2 regions of the Candidatus Pelagibacter sp. PS_31 genome follow, and region 1 is predicted to be linked to the other one. Evidence: riboswitches for the same ligand, from Rfam matches in the RefSeq annotation. Region 1 holds a riboswitch; the other holds the start of a gene.

Region 1 (6,673 bases):
CATGGTTTTGTAGTCAGATTGACTGCCCATAACAATTGATACTTTGTTTAATTTATTTTTAGCCATTTGTTGTAATTTTATTCTAACGTAAATTGTTATTTCAAATTAAGCCTAAAATTTCAATAAAATTAATAGAATTTATCTATCTTATTGATATTCTTTAAAACAAAGAAGATCACAATGAATTTTAAAATTGATAATTTACAATATTGTAACTGGTCTAGAGAAATTTTTCAGATCAATAAACAAGCAGGACTGGATGCAATCCATGTAACTATTGTTTACCACGAAGATTTTGATGAGCTAAAAACGGTATTAAAAAATTGGGAAAATCACTTTTCAGAAAATTCCGACTTAATTTTTCACGGCAAAAGTTTTAAAGATATTGAAAAAGCTAAATCTGAAAATAAAACTGCAGTTTTTTTTGGTTTTCAAAATTGTTCACCTATAGAAGATGACATTGGATTGGTTGAAAAAGTTTATGATTTAGGATGTAGGTTTATGCAGCTTACTTATAATAATCAGTCCTTACTAGCGACGGGATGTTATGAGGCAATTGATAGTGGAGTTACTAATTTTGGTAAAGAGGTTATTAAAGAGATGAATAGATTAGGTCTTGTAATAGACATGTCTCATTCAGCAGAAAAAAGTACAATTGATGCAATTGAGATAAGTGAAAAACCAATTGCAATAACTCATGCAAATCCATCATTTTGGCATCCAGCTAAGAGAAACAAATCAAACGAATTACTAAAAATTTTATCCAAACACAAAGGAATGTTGGGTCTCTCTTTATATCCTCATCATTTAAAAGATGGAACAGATTGTTCTTTAGAAAGCTTTTGTGAGATGACAGCTAAGACAGCTGAGATTATGGGAGTTGAAAAAATTGGAATAGGTTCAGATCTTTGTTTAAATCAACCAGATACTATTGTTGAGTGGATGAGAAATGGTACTTGGACTAAAAGCAAAAATTATGGAGAAGGGTCTAAAAACAAACCTGGTTTTCCAAAACAGCCTGATTGGTTTAAAGATGCAAGAGGATTTGAAAACTTAGAGATAGGACTTAAAAAAGTTGGTTTTTCAGAAAATGAAGTTGATGGAATTCTTGGAAACAACTGGTACAATTTTTACAAAGAAATGAATCAATGAATATTTCATTAAGAGACCCCAATGTAGTAATGAAATTATCAAGACTTGGGTCTTTTCATCAATCTAAACTTTCATTTTTAAGAAGTTTTTTAAAAGAGTTTAAGGATTGGAATTATAAAAGAGATTTATTTGAATTAAACGAACATGGTTATGGCACTGCAGTTTATTCATTTAAGAAAAAAAATAGAGTTTATTCATTAATTTGTTTTGCAAATGAATTAGATGATGATGAAAGATCAGATAGAGTTATAGCTACCAAATGGGATGCAGCCTTCACACTTTTTGATGGTGTTCCAAAAAAACAAGATATTGAAAGATTAAAAAACGAAGTACCCAAACAAGAATTTGGCAGACTTTCTTATAAAGAATTAACTCTTTCAAGAGCTAATAAATCAGTTAGAGTTTTCAATCATGTGGTTGAATGTTTAAGCGAAGGTAAGCAACCTGATAATGATTTGTTAACTAGTGTTGGTTATTTATATAGAACCACAGCAGTTTATGGATCAGGTAAATTTGGCTTAGCAGATAGATTTAGAATTAAAGACCGAGAAGAAATATATGGTCCATTTAGATTGGAGATGATGTTGGTTTATCTGGTAAGACAATTTACTTTTGATCAGGTTAATCATGTTGCTAAAAGCAAGAATCCAAAAAAAGCCGTAAACCTTGATATAAATATTTGTAAAAATTTAGGAATAGGAAATTCTACGGGTCTTGGAATGGCTCCATTTATTGTTAATCATCCAACTCTTTTAAATAATTGGATTTCAGCAAGAGAAATTTCTTTAAAAAAAATAAGAGAGATAAAAACAATATCAGAGAAAGATAAAAACTTATTTTTAGAATGTTTAAAAAAATCAATAAAGAATATCACTTCTTGGAATACAGAAAGTGAATATCAAATAAATAAAATTAAATCTTTATTAAAAGATCTTAATGAATTTATTGTCTACCTAGATAATGATTTTAATTTTGAGCAAGATTATGCTTTTAATGAATTGTATCTGTATTTAGAAAAAGAATATTGTGAAGAATGTATTGAATATGTCGTCTCAATGATGATGGAACCTTATGATGATATAACGTCTCCGTTAATTAAAGAAATGAGCTCTGAAGAAGAAAAATACTTTAATATTCCAACTGAAAGAACAGTAGAAGACTTAAAGCTGATTTTAGAAAAAAAATATCCAGATATTCTAACTATAGATTTTACTAAAGATGAAAATAATTTAAATTTTTGGTTTATCTCAAAAAATAAAGAAGAGCCAAGACTAGCAAATAGATTTGATGAAGAGGGTGCTGAGTTAGAACAACCCTTAGCAATCGCAAGGGATATTAAAAAACTTTATGAATTGTTATCAGTTACTAAAAATAGCTGGACTATTGCTAAATTTTTATCAACTAATAATGAATTAAGACACGTTGTTAGAAGAGCATTTATAGTAGAGAAATTCCCTTATTCTGAAATACAAGACAATACTATTGGCCAAAAAATAATGCCTATTGATATGCTGAGGTTAAAGTTATCATTCTTTGGAGCATTAAAATTCGATCCACGTTCTGATAAGTGGCTAAGAATATGTATGTTTCAAGGTGCACCCCTACCAGAGCAATTAAAAAACTATGATGAACATTGGGTTTATAATTAATCAACATGAGATCATTAAGCGAAATAGATACAGTTTCTAAAAGATCAAGTAGAGCTGCTGGATATTCTTGGGGTATTGCAGAAGAAATTGGAAAAAACATAAGACTACTTGAAATTTTTAGCTTACCTGGAATTAAAAACTTAAATAGTTTTTTTAAGAAAAAAAAAGAAACAAGGTTAGAGAATATCAGCATCATAAAGCAAGACAATGAGGCTGGTAAAAATGAATATTGCCCAATAATCGCAGGGGTAAATTTTTTAGATCAGATTAAAACTCTAGAAACTTTAAATGAGATAACGTTTAAAAAAATCTCATATCCATTACTTTTCCTACCATTTGTAAGTAGAGCAGCTGAGGTAATCGGTAAAAGAATATTCTTAAAAATGGATGACAGGGAGTTTTTGTTAAACTTCAATAACAATATTTATTCTAATTATACTAAAAACGAAATCATCGTATCTGCTGAAAATATTTACTTAAAAGTTTTAGAAAACAGAGACTCGTTTGAAGAAAAAGAATGGAATGAGCTTTATAAGCTTTCAGAAGAAACTTTTGTTGAAGAAAATGACAGTTTAAAAGAAAGTGGTGCTGGTGCTGGATTAACTGATAACGATTAGTTTATTTAAATTTAGTCATTTCCTTAATATGAGAAGGTCTTGTTTCACAACATCCACCTAAAATAGTTGCACCTGTATCTTTAAATTTTTTAACAAAATTTGCCATCAATTCAGGTGTTAAGTCTTTTCTTTGACCCAAAAATTCATTTGGGTTACCAGTTTTGCTCATATTGTAATTGTTAGTATAGCCATCTTTAGGCTTAGTTGTCACGAAAGCATTAAGTTTAAATCCAAAAGGAACACCTAAATTTTTTACTTCTTCTAAATTTTCAGAAAAGTTTTCAGGAGAAACGCACGATAAAATTAATCCTAGTAAATTGTTATGGTTAATATGATTAATAATATCTGATATTTTTTCACCACTTGGAAGATTTATTCCCTCAGAAATATGAGCGCCTATTAAATATGGCTTATTAAATTTTTTAATTGCTTCAATTGCTAACCTAAACTCTTTTACGCTAGACAAAACATCTAGGTAAAAAAAATCAATATAAGGATCTAATAATTTTGCTTGATCATAAAAATTTTGTTTAATTTCATGATCTGGCCTTGTATCTTCTTCGTATGTTAAATATTGAGGTGGAAGACCACCTGCAATTAACACATTAGGATATTGTTCTTTTGCTTTCTGAGCTATCTCACCAGCTTTTTTGTTTAAGTATTCAAATTTATCTTCAATTTTATTATCACGTAATCTTATTCGTCTAGTAGTAAAGGTTGCTGTAACAATAACTTCAGCACCTGCTTTAATAAAATCTAAATGTGTGTCTAGTAAGAGTTGATGGTATTCTTCTTTTAATACAGCATTTGCACTCCACAATGTGCCGTTTGGCTTCATACCACGAGCCAACAATTCTTGCCCCATACCACCATCTAAAATTCGTGTTGTTTTAAAAAAATTAATATCCATTTTTATTCCTAACTTTTTTAGTGCTTTGGCTTTATGCCAGGTGCACAATACAGCTCAACTACCTTTACCAATTATATAATGATTTCCTTTTTAGCAGTTAGTACCTGCAATATGGATCAAATCGGTTAAACTATCTATATATCTAATAGACTGATTAGTAAATCACTTCTTGAATAATATTTTAGCATTAAATGAGAAGGATCTTCTCTCACCATCAACATTAAATGGATAAGCTGTGTGCATTAAATAATTAGGAAAAATCAATAAATCTCCTAATGTAGGGTTTAAATTATAGATACTTTGACTTAAAAAGTTTTTTTGACCATTAATAAAATCAATTGTTCCATTAGTTTTAATCTTTTTATTCTTAACTAGTTTATTTTGATTCATATCTTTTGGGATTTTAAGATAGCCAACCCCTGACAATTGTCCTTCATGATAATGAATTGGATTATATTCATTTTTTAACTGTTTAACTACCCATAGATTTATTATCTTAATTTCTTTAATTTTTTTAACACCTGACTTATCAAGGTAAACTTTAATATTTTTTATTAATTCTTTAGACAAACTCTTATTAATTAATGTTTTAGGTATCTTAATTTCATTCTTAATTTGACTTGCAAGTTTAGAGCTATAGTCATTTTTTTTAGATAATTGAGATTTATCAACGTGATTATTTAATATAGTAATAATTTTTTTGGATAACTTTGTTTTTCCTATGGTGGGTCCAAATGCTCTGAATGTTTTCATAATTTTTCTATAATAATTTAATACTTCTGTTATGCAAACAACTTTAGTCCCATTCGAATAGCAACAAATATGACAAGTGCTGATGTTACAAGAGCCAATATTCTTGCAGGGAAAATTTTAATATTCAAGAAATTTCCTAATTGACCGCCTATTAAAACAAACAGAAATAATGGCCAATAATCAAAAATTCCATTTATTGTTGATGCCTTTGTAAATTGGCCAGCAAGTCCTGATAAAGAATTAATCAGTATGAATAATGATGCTGCTGTTGCAATGTTTTTTGCTTTATCTACTCTAAATAATAACAATATAGGGCTTAAGAAAATTCCACCACCAATTCCAACTATACCAGACACAAATCCAATAGATGCACCAATTAATATCGATAACATTTTTGGTATCTTTTTATAAACTTCAATTTTTTGATCAAAAGATTGAAATTTCAAGAGGAGTAGAACTCCTGCTAGTGCTAAGACTAAAAAAAGTAAAATTTCAAAAATTTCTTTATCTACTGATAAAGATCCTCCTATGAATGCAAGTGGCACAGATGAAATCAAATATGGGGCAAGGATCTTAAAATTGATATTTCCAGCTTTAATATAATTTATACAATTTCCTGATACGACAATAATATTACAAAAGAGAGCAATTACAGGAAAGATCAAGTAAGGAATATCCCAAATTAATAGAAAGGCTAGATAGGTAGAGCCACCACCAAAGCCAACACTTGAATATAAAGTTGCTGTTAGAAGAAATAAAAATGATAATATAATCATAATAATTATTTTAAATTTATGATTGTAAATATAGCACTTTTAACAGTTACAGATACTAGAACTTATGAGAATGATAAGTCAGGTGCGATCTTAGTGAAAAAAATAGAGGAGGCTAAACATAAATTAGTAGATAGAAAAATTTGTAAAGATAACAAAGAGGACATCATTAAAATCCTTAAAGATTGGATTAATCAATCTGAAATAGATGTTGTAATTACAACAGGGGGCACTGGGCTTACAGGTCGAGATATTACACCAGAGGCAGTAAACGATATAGCTGACAAACATATTCCAGGTTTTGGAGAGGTGTTTAGAACAATAAGTTTAAAAACAGTTGGTACATCGGCCATTCAATCTAGAGCTTGTGCAGTACTAGCTAATGGAAAATATGTATTTGCTTTACCAGGTTCTTCAGGCGGGGTAACGGATGCCTGGGATGGAATTTTAAAACATCAGTTAGATATAAATCATAAACCTTGTAATTTTGTAGAACTGTTTCCAAGACTTAAAGAAAAATAATTATTTTTGATATTTTTCTTTCCACTCAGAATAAGGCATACCATATATATGTTCACGTGCATCTAAGTCTGAAATTTCAATATTTTTTTTTTCAGCTTCTTCTCGGTACCATTTTGATAAACAGTTTCTGCAAAAGCCAGCAAGGTTCATAATATCTATATTTTGAACATCTTTTCGTTCATCTAGATGTTTGAGCAATCTTTCAAATGTAGCAGACTGTAATTCTTTTTTTATATTATTATCCATAACTAAATTATTAGACACATTTCAATTAAGCACAAGATGTAGGCTATATTC
Region 2 (6,673 bases), 200 kb from region 1:
CTTTTTAATAGGATCTTCATTCCAATAAGTAGACTCTTTGTTTAATGAGCACGAAGTTAAAAATACAATCAAAGATAAAAATAAGTATTTCAAATTAATCCTTTTGTTTCATTAAAACCATATTTGATATTCATATTTTGTATTGCTTGACCTGCCCCACCTTTAATCAAATTATCAATAACAGATAAAATAATAACTCTATTTTTATACTTAGTTTTACAAATTACTATAGAGCAATTATTTGTGTTAATTACGTCATTTGTACTTAACAATGAATTTGTTTTTAAAATTTTAACGAATCTGTTTTTTGAATATTGACTCTTTAAAGTATTTTCTAAATTTTTAATACTTACACCTTTGTTAAGGTCTAGATAAATTGTGCTAAGTATCCCTCTAAACATTGGTGCTAAATGGGGTGTGAATGTAAAAGAAAATTTCTTTTTAGTGTAGTTTTTGATTTCTTGTTGAATTTCAGAGTTATGTCTATGGAAACCCACACCATAAGCGCTTAAGGATTCATAAAGATTTTTATCCTTATATTTTTTATGTACACCTCTCCCAGCACCAGAGTAACCAGATTTTGAATCTATAATAACATTATCTGTTTTTATTAAATTTTTCTTAACTAAAGGAATAAGTGGTAAAAGTATTGATGTTGGGTAGCAACCAGGACATCCAATAATATTAAATTTCTGTAATTTGTCACCATTGATTTCTGGTAATGAATAAATTGATTTTTTAATATTTTTGACAGATCTATGTTTTTGTTTGTACCATTTTAGATAATTTGATGCTTTATTAAGTCTAAAGTCTGCAGCTAAATCAATTAATATATTGTGTTTTAATAAATCATTTGAAATATCTTGTGCTTCACCATTAGGTAGAGCTGTAAAAACAAGGTCTATGTTTTTTAAAAGTTCTTTATTGTATCTAATAATTTTAGGTAATTTTTTTGAACTTAATGATTTTTCATAACTAGAGATATTTTTTCCAACAGAGGTATTACCACAAAGATATTTAATGTTAACATTGCTGTGTTTAACTAATAATTTAATTAATTGAACACCAATATAACCAGTTGATCCAGCAACTAAAACATTAAGCTTAGGCATTTTTTTATTATAACAGTTTAGAGTTAAAAAAGAATTATCTTTTCGAGAATTGGAAGCTTCTTCTTGCTTTTCTACGACCAGGTTTTTTTCTTTCAACCGATCTAGAGTCTCTAGTATTAAGCTTTTCTGTCTTAAGTACTGCTCTATTCTCTGAATCAAATAAGATTAATGCTTTAGCAATACCATGAACCATTGCACCAGCTTGACCAGTATGTCCACCACCTGCTACACTACATCTTACATCATAATCAGTGGCTTGGTTTATAATCTCAAATGGTCTTGTGATTTGCATTTTGTGACTTCCGCTAGTGAAATACTCATCCATAGTTCTGCCATTAACGTAAATTTTGCCAGTACCTTTTTTCACCCAAATTTTTGCAATAGATTTTTTTCTTCTACCAGTTGCGTATTTACTATCTTTAAAATCTAATTTAATTTTAGGTTTTTTTGTAGATACTTTATTTGGTGTAGCTGCTGTTTCCATATTAATTTCTTATTAGATTTTTACTGTTTAATTTACCTAGGTCTAAAAGTTTTGGGTTTTGTGATGCATGAGGGTGTTCTTCACCAGCATAAATTTTTACTTTAGTTAATTGTTTTCTTCCTAGAACTCCACCAGGTAACATTCTTTTAATAGCTAATTTTAATGTCTCGCCAGGTTTATTTTTTTCTAATAATTTTTCAGGAGTAATTTCTTTAATTCCACCTGGGTGACCAGTATGTCTATAATATTTTTTATCTTTAAATTTTTTTCCTGTGAACTTTGCTTGTTCAACATTTTTAACAACAACAAAATCACCATCATCCATATGAGGTGTAAAAGTTGTTTTATTTTTTCCTCTAACAATCATAGCGATAATAGAAGCTAATCTGCCAACTACAGCATTTTTAGCATCAATCTCAAACCAGTTACTGTTTAAATCACCACTTTTTAGAAATTTTGTCATTGTGCGAGGATTAATACTATTATTAGATATAATGTCAATTTTATATTTCCCTTGCAATATCTTGCTTAAATGATATTTCTATATAGCCGATTTGTTCCTATTGCAGGCTAGTTATTGCTAAAAAGGATTTTTTACCCACATTATCGGTAGGCGCATTTGAACTGTATTGTACGCCTTGCATAAAGCAAAAGTACTAAAAAAGGAGTATTAAGATGAGTACAAAAAGACAAAACCCTGAGACTATAGCTATACATGGTGGTGATTATAGAAGCGATCCAACAACCAAAGCAGTAGCAGTTCCAATTTATAGAACAACATCGTATCAATTTGATAGTACTGAACATGCTGCGAATTTGTTTGCTCTTAAGGAATTTGGAAATATTTATACAAGAATAATGAATCCAACAAATGATGCTCTTGAAAAAAGAGTTGCTTCATTAGAAGGAGGATTAGCCTGTTTAACAGTAGCATCTGGACAAACCGCATCAACTTTTGCAATTTTAAACGTTGCACAAGCCGGAGATAATATAGTCAGCTCTACGGATTTATATGGAGGTACTATTTCGTTATTCACGCATACATTAAGTAAACTTGGTATTGAGGTTAGATATGCAGACCCTTCTGACCCAAAAAACTTTGAAAAAGCTGTTGATGATAAAACTAGAGCTTTTTATGGTGAGACTTTACCAAATCCTTATTTGAGAGTTTTTCCAATTAAAGAAGTTTCTGATATTGGTAAAAAATACAATATACCATTAATAATGGACAACACAGCTGCCCCTGTAATTTGCAAACCTTTAGAACATGGTGCTGCTGTAGTAGTTTATTCATTAACAAAATATATAGGTGGTCACGGTACAGTTGTAGGTGGAGCTTTAGTTGATGGAGGTAATTTTGATTGGACAGCTGATCCCAAAAGACAACCTTTATTTAACGAACCTGACGCAAGTTACGGTGGAGCTATATGGGGAAAAGTGGTTCCAGAATTAACTGGGGCTAATGTTTCTTTTGCAGTAAGAGCGCGGGTTACATTGCTAAGAGATCTTGGTTCTGCCCTATCACCTGACAATGCATTTGGAATTATTCAAGGGCTTGAAACAGTTGCTCTTAGAATGAAACAACACTGCTCAAATGCATCAAAAGTTGTTGACTATTTAAAGAAAAATAAAGAAGTAACAAGAGTAATCTATCCAACAGAACATGAGGGTAAAATTGCTGATCGTGCTAAAAAATACCTAAATGAAGGAAATGGTGGTTTAGTTGGTATAGAGCTCAAAGGTGGTATTGAAGCAGGTAAGAGATTTATCGAGTCTTTAAAAATGTTTTATCATGTTGCAAATATTGGAGATGCAAGAAGTTTAGCAATTCATCCTGCAACAACAACTCATAGTCAGTTAACAGAAAAAGAATTGTTAGCCTCAGGTGTAACTCCTGGATACGTAAGATTATGTATTGGTATTGAGCATATAGATGACATTATTGAGGATTTAGACCAAGCTTTAAATAAATCTTCTAAAGGGAATTTGAAAGCAGTTAGTTAGAGTTTTTATATAATATCAAAAAATAAGAACTCAAAACTAATATTGAACCTAGCTGGTGTAGTGAAGCGTATGTAATCTCTACACCAGAAATCAAAGTTATAATTCCTAAAAAAATTTGAAACAAGATAGCAACATCAAAAAATAATACATATTTAAAATCATATTGTTTTTTAAAATAGATAAAATTTAAAATAATTATAAAAAATAAAAGCAAATATGCAGTTGATCTATGCAAAAATTGAATAATTGATGGGTTGTTAAATAATTGAGTAGTAATTAAATCACCATAACTAACATCATTTGGAAAAAAACCACCATTCATATCAGGCCATGAATTATAGATGAGACCACCATCTAAACCTGATAAAAAAGCACCCAATACAATCTGCAAAACTATCAATTTAAGTATAAATAATAAAAATAAATTTGGAATTTTATTTTCAAATTTTTTAATTTTATGAATATCTAAAATATACCAAAAAATTAAACATAAAATAAATAAAGCCAAAGATAAATGAATGCTAAGTCTAAAGTGACTAACGTCATTATTTTCAATTAATCCGCTAGATACCATATACCAACCAATGAACCCCTGAAGACACACAAGAAAAAAAATCCAATAATATTTATTAGAATAATGCAGGGTTTTTTTAAAATAGAGAGTGAAGAAAAGCAAAGGCACTAAAGTAAACAAACCTACAAATCTTGCTAACAATCTATGAGCATACTCCCAATAAAAAATCACTTTAAATTCATCTAAGGACATGCCGTAGTTAATATTTTTATATTCAGGAATTTTTTTGTACTCTGAGAAATAAAAATTCCACTCATTAATATTCATAGGTGGGAGTATTCCAGTAAAGAGCTCCCAGGCTGTGATTGATAAACCAGAGTCTGTTAGTCTAGTAAGACCACCGACAGCTACCATAAGAACAATTAATGAAAATAAAGTTATTAACCACAATTTCAAATATTTTATATAGTTGTCGCTATTTACAAACATAAATTATACTTATAATAATTATCTTAATAACCAATTGAATAAATGTCGCCTACAAATAAAAAAAAACTAAATCAGATTAGAATTAAGCTTGATAAACTTGATAATGATTTACTTAAATTAATCAAAAAAAGATCTTCTCTAGTCAATGAAGTGCTAAAAGTAAAAATACATAAAAAAGAAATAATTGATCAAAAAAGGATCAATTTTATACTTAAAAAAATTAAAAAAAAATCAATACAAACTAATATTGACCCAAAAATCACTAATAGAATTTGGAAAAATATGATTTGGTCTTTTATTGATTACGAAAAAAGAAATTTTAGAAAAAAATAATACTATTTACTGTGTGGAGGTAATTTTTTTTCCACAAACATTTCATGTTTTCTTGTAGAAGGGTTATATTTCTTTGCAGACAATTTAACTTTAGCTTTTTCACCACCCGCAGGTTTTTTAACATAATAAAAAAAAGGACTATCAGGTTTAGCCTCTGGTACTAATCTAACTTTAACGTGCGTTTTTTTTGCCATTTTATTTTAAACTTTTTATTTTTTTTATTAAATCAGAAATCTTCTTAAGTTTATTTTTTAAATTATAATCAGCATTTATAGAATTATTTGGTAATTCGTCAAGTTTTAATGATTTATCAGAATTAAGAACTTTTTTAACACCAATAATTGTCATTCCTTGATCTTTGAGTAGATATTTAACTTTTTTTAAAACCTCAATAGTATCATTATTATAATATCTTCTATTACCATTTAAAATTTTTGGCTTAATTTGCTTAAATTCCTTCTCCCAAAATCGAATAGTATGAGTATTCAAGGTTCCTTTTTTTTTGTTTACAAGACCAAGAATTTTAGCTACCTCACCTATTGACTTATAAGCGTCATTATTTTTATGAATCATTCTTAGAATTTACCAAATCTTTAAATTCCTTAGAAGCTTTAAATAAAACGACATCTCTATTAGATATAGTTGTTTGTTCTTTTGTTTTGGGGTTTCGTCCAATTCTACTTTTCTTTGCTCTTATAGAAAAAGTACCAAATTTAGAAAGCTTTAATTTTTTTTCTATTTTTAAATTGTCTACTATTGTGATTAGAAAATCATCAATCAAATTTTCAGATATATTTTTTGAAAAACCAATTTGCATATAAATTGAATTTATAAGATCTTTTTTTGTTAAGTTGGTTCTTTGCATTAACTTATGTTGTTTCTTATCTTTTCTATTAAATTTCCAGTGACAATTCTAGTGCAAACACTTAATGAGTTTGAAAAGCCTATATAATCTGTTCCACCATGGCTTTTAATAACAGGAGAATCTAAACCTATGAAAATTGCACCATTATAAAGTCTTGGATCTAATCTTTCTTTAAATTTTTTTAAATTTGAAATATTTAGTAAAGATGAAATTTTACCAATAATATTACCTGTCATGGCTTTCTTTAATTCACTTGTAATAAAATTTGCAGTACCTTCGGCTGTCTTCAAAGCAATATTTCCAGTAAATCCATCAGCAACGATAACATTTACATCGCCATTCATTAACTGATTACCTTCTATATAACCCTTAAACTCAAAGTCAGTGTTATTTCTTTGATTTAATTGTTGGTAAGTTTCTTTGATAATCTCATTACCTTTAATTTCTTCAGAACCTATATTTAATAAAGCAACTTTAGCGGTATCATCAGGATATAACGATTTAAATAACGAAGATCCCATTATAGAAAAATCAATTAAATTTTTTGGACTACATTCGATATTAGCTCCCAAATCTAGCACAACACTCATATTCTTTTTATTTGGCCATAAAGCAGAAAGAGCTGGTTTATCAATGTTTTCAATCATATTTAGATTAAGTTTTGAAATAACAAGTAATGCTCCAGTGTTACCAGCAGAAATAACTATGTCAGATTTTTTTTCTTTAACACTTTGTATGGCTAACCACATACTAGTGTTTTTTCCTCTTTTGGCTCCTTCTAAAGGACTATCAGTTCCTTTAACCAAATCTTTAGTGTGAATTATTTCATATGAAGATGTGGGTAATTGATCATTTATATAATTTCTGATTTT

The links. Region 1 has a riboswitch for S-adenosylmethionine ahead of AC5SLN_RS01700 (homocysteine S-methyltransferase family protein). Riboswitches for the same ligand answer to the same signal wherever they lie in the genome.
Region 2: it holds a riboswitch for S-adenosylmethionine, as region 1 does, so the genes downstream of both, AC5SLN_RS02915 (O-acetylhomoserine aminocarboxypropyltransferase/cysteine synthase family protein) here and AC5SLN_RS01700 (homocysteine S-methyltransferase family protein) in region 1, are expected to answer to the same signal.

The regions. Positions count from the first base shown of each region.
Region 1 is NZ_CM182069.1:321,837-328,509, forward strand. It holds gene purE (5-(carboxyamino)imidazole ribonucleotide mutase) at 1-66, opposite strand, end outside; gene AC5SLN_RS01685 (membrane dipeptidase) at 181-1,152, shown strand; gene AC5SLN_RS01690 (hypothetical protein) at 1,149-2,801, shown strand; gene AC5SLN_RS01695 (DUF3726 domain-containing protein) at 2,807-3,418, shown strand; gene AC5SLN_RS01700 (homocysteine S-methyltransferase family protein) at 3,420-4,328, opposite strand; SAM riboswitch class V at 4,338-4,401, opposite strand; gene AC5SLN_RS01705 (2OG-Fe(II) oxygenase family protein) at 4,491-5,081, opposite strand; gene AC5SLN_RS01710 (sulfite exporter TauE/SafE family protein) at 5,111-5,857, opposite strand; gene moaB (molybdenum cofactor biosynthesis protein B) at 5,876-6,376, shown strand; gene AC5SLN_RS01720 (DUF1244 domain-containing protein) at 6,377-6,622, opposite strand.
Region 2 is NZ_CM182069.1:524,727-531,399, reverse strand. It holds gene AC5SLN_RS02935 (hypothetical protein) at 1-93, opposite strand, end outside; gene argC (N-acetyl-gamma-glutamyl-phosphate reductase) at 90-1,112, opposite strand; gene rpsI (30S ribosomal protein S9) at 1,147-1,596, opposite strand; gene rplM (50S ribosomal protein L13) at 1,598-2,059, opposite strand; SAM riboswitch class V at 2,199-2,267, shown strand; gene AC5SLN_RS02915 (O-acetylhomoserine aminocarboxypropyltransferase/cysteine synthase family protein) at 2,272-3,600, shown strand; gene AC5SLN_RS02910 (COX15/CtaA family protein) at 3,593-4,603, opposite strand; gene AC5SLN_RS02905 (chorismate mutase) at 4,646-4,936, shown strand; gene AC5SLN_RS02900 (50S ribosomal protein L33) at 4,939-5,130, opposite strand; gene AC5SLN_RS02895 (MerR family transcriptional regulator) at 5,132-5,509, opposite strand; gene AC5SLN_RS02890 (integration host factor subunit alpha) at 5,499-5,801, opposite strand; gene plsX (phosphate acyltransferase PlsX) at 5,801-6,673, opposite strand, start outside.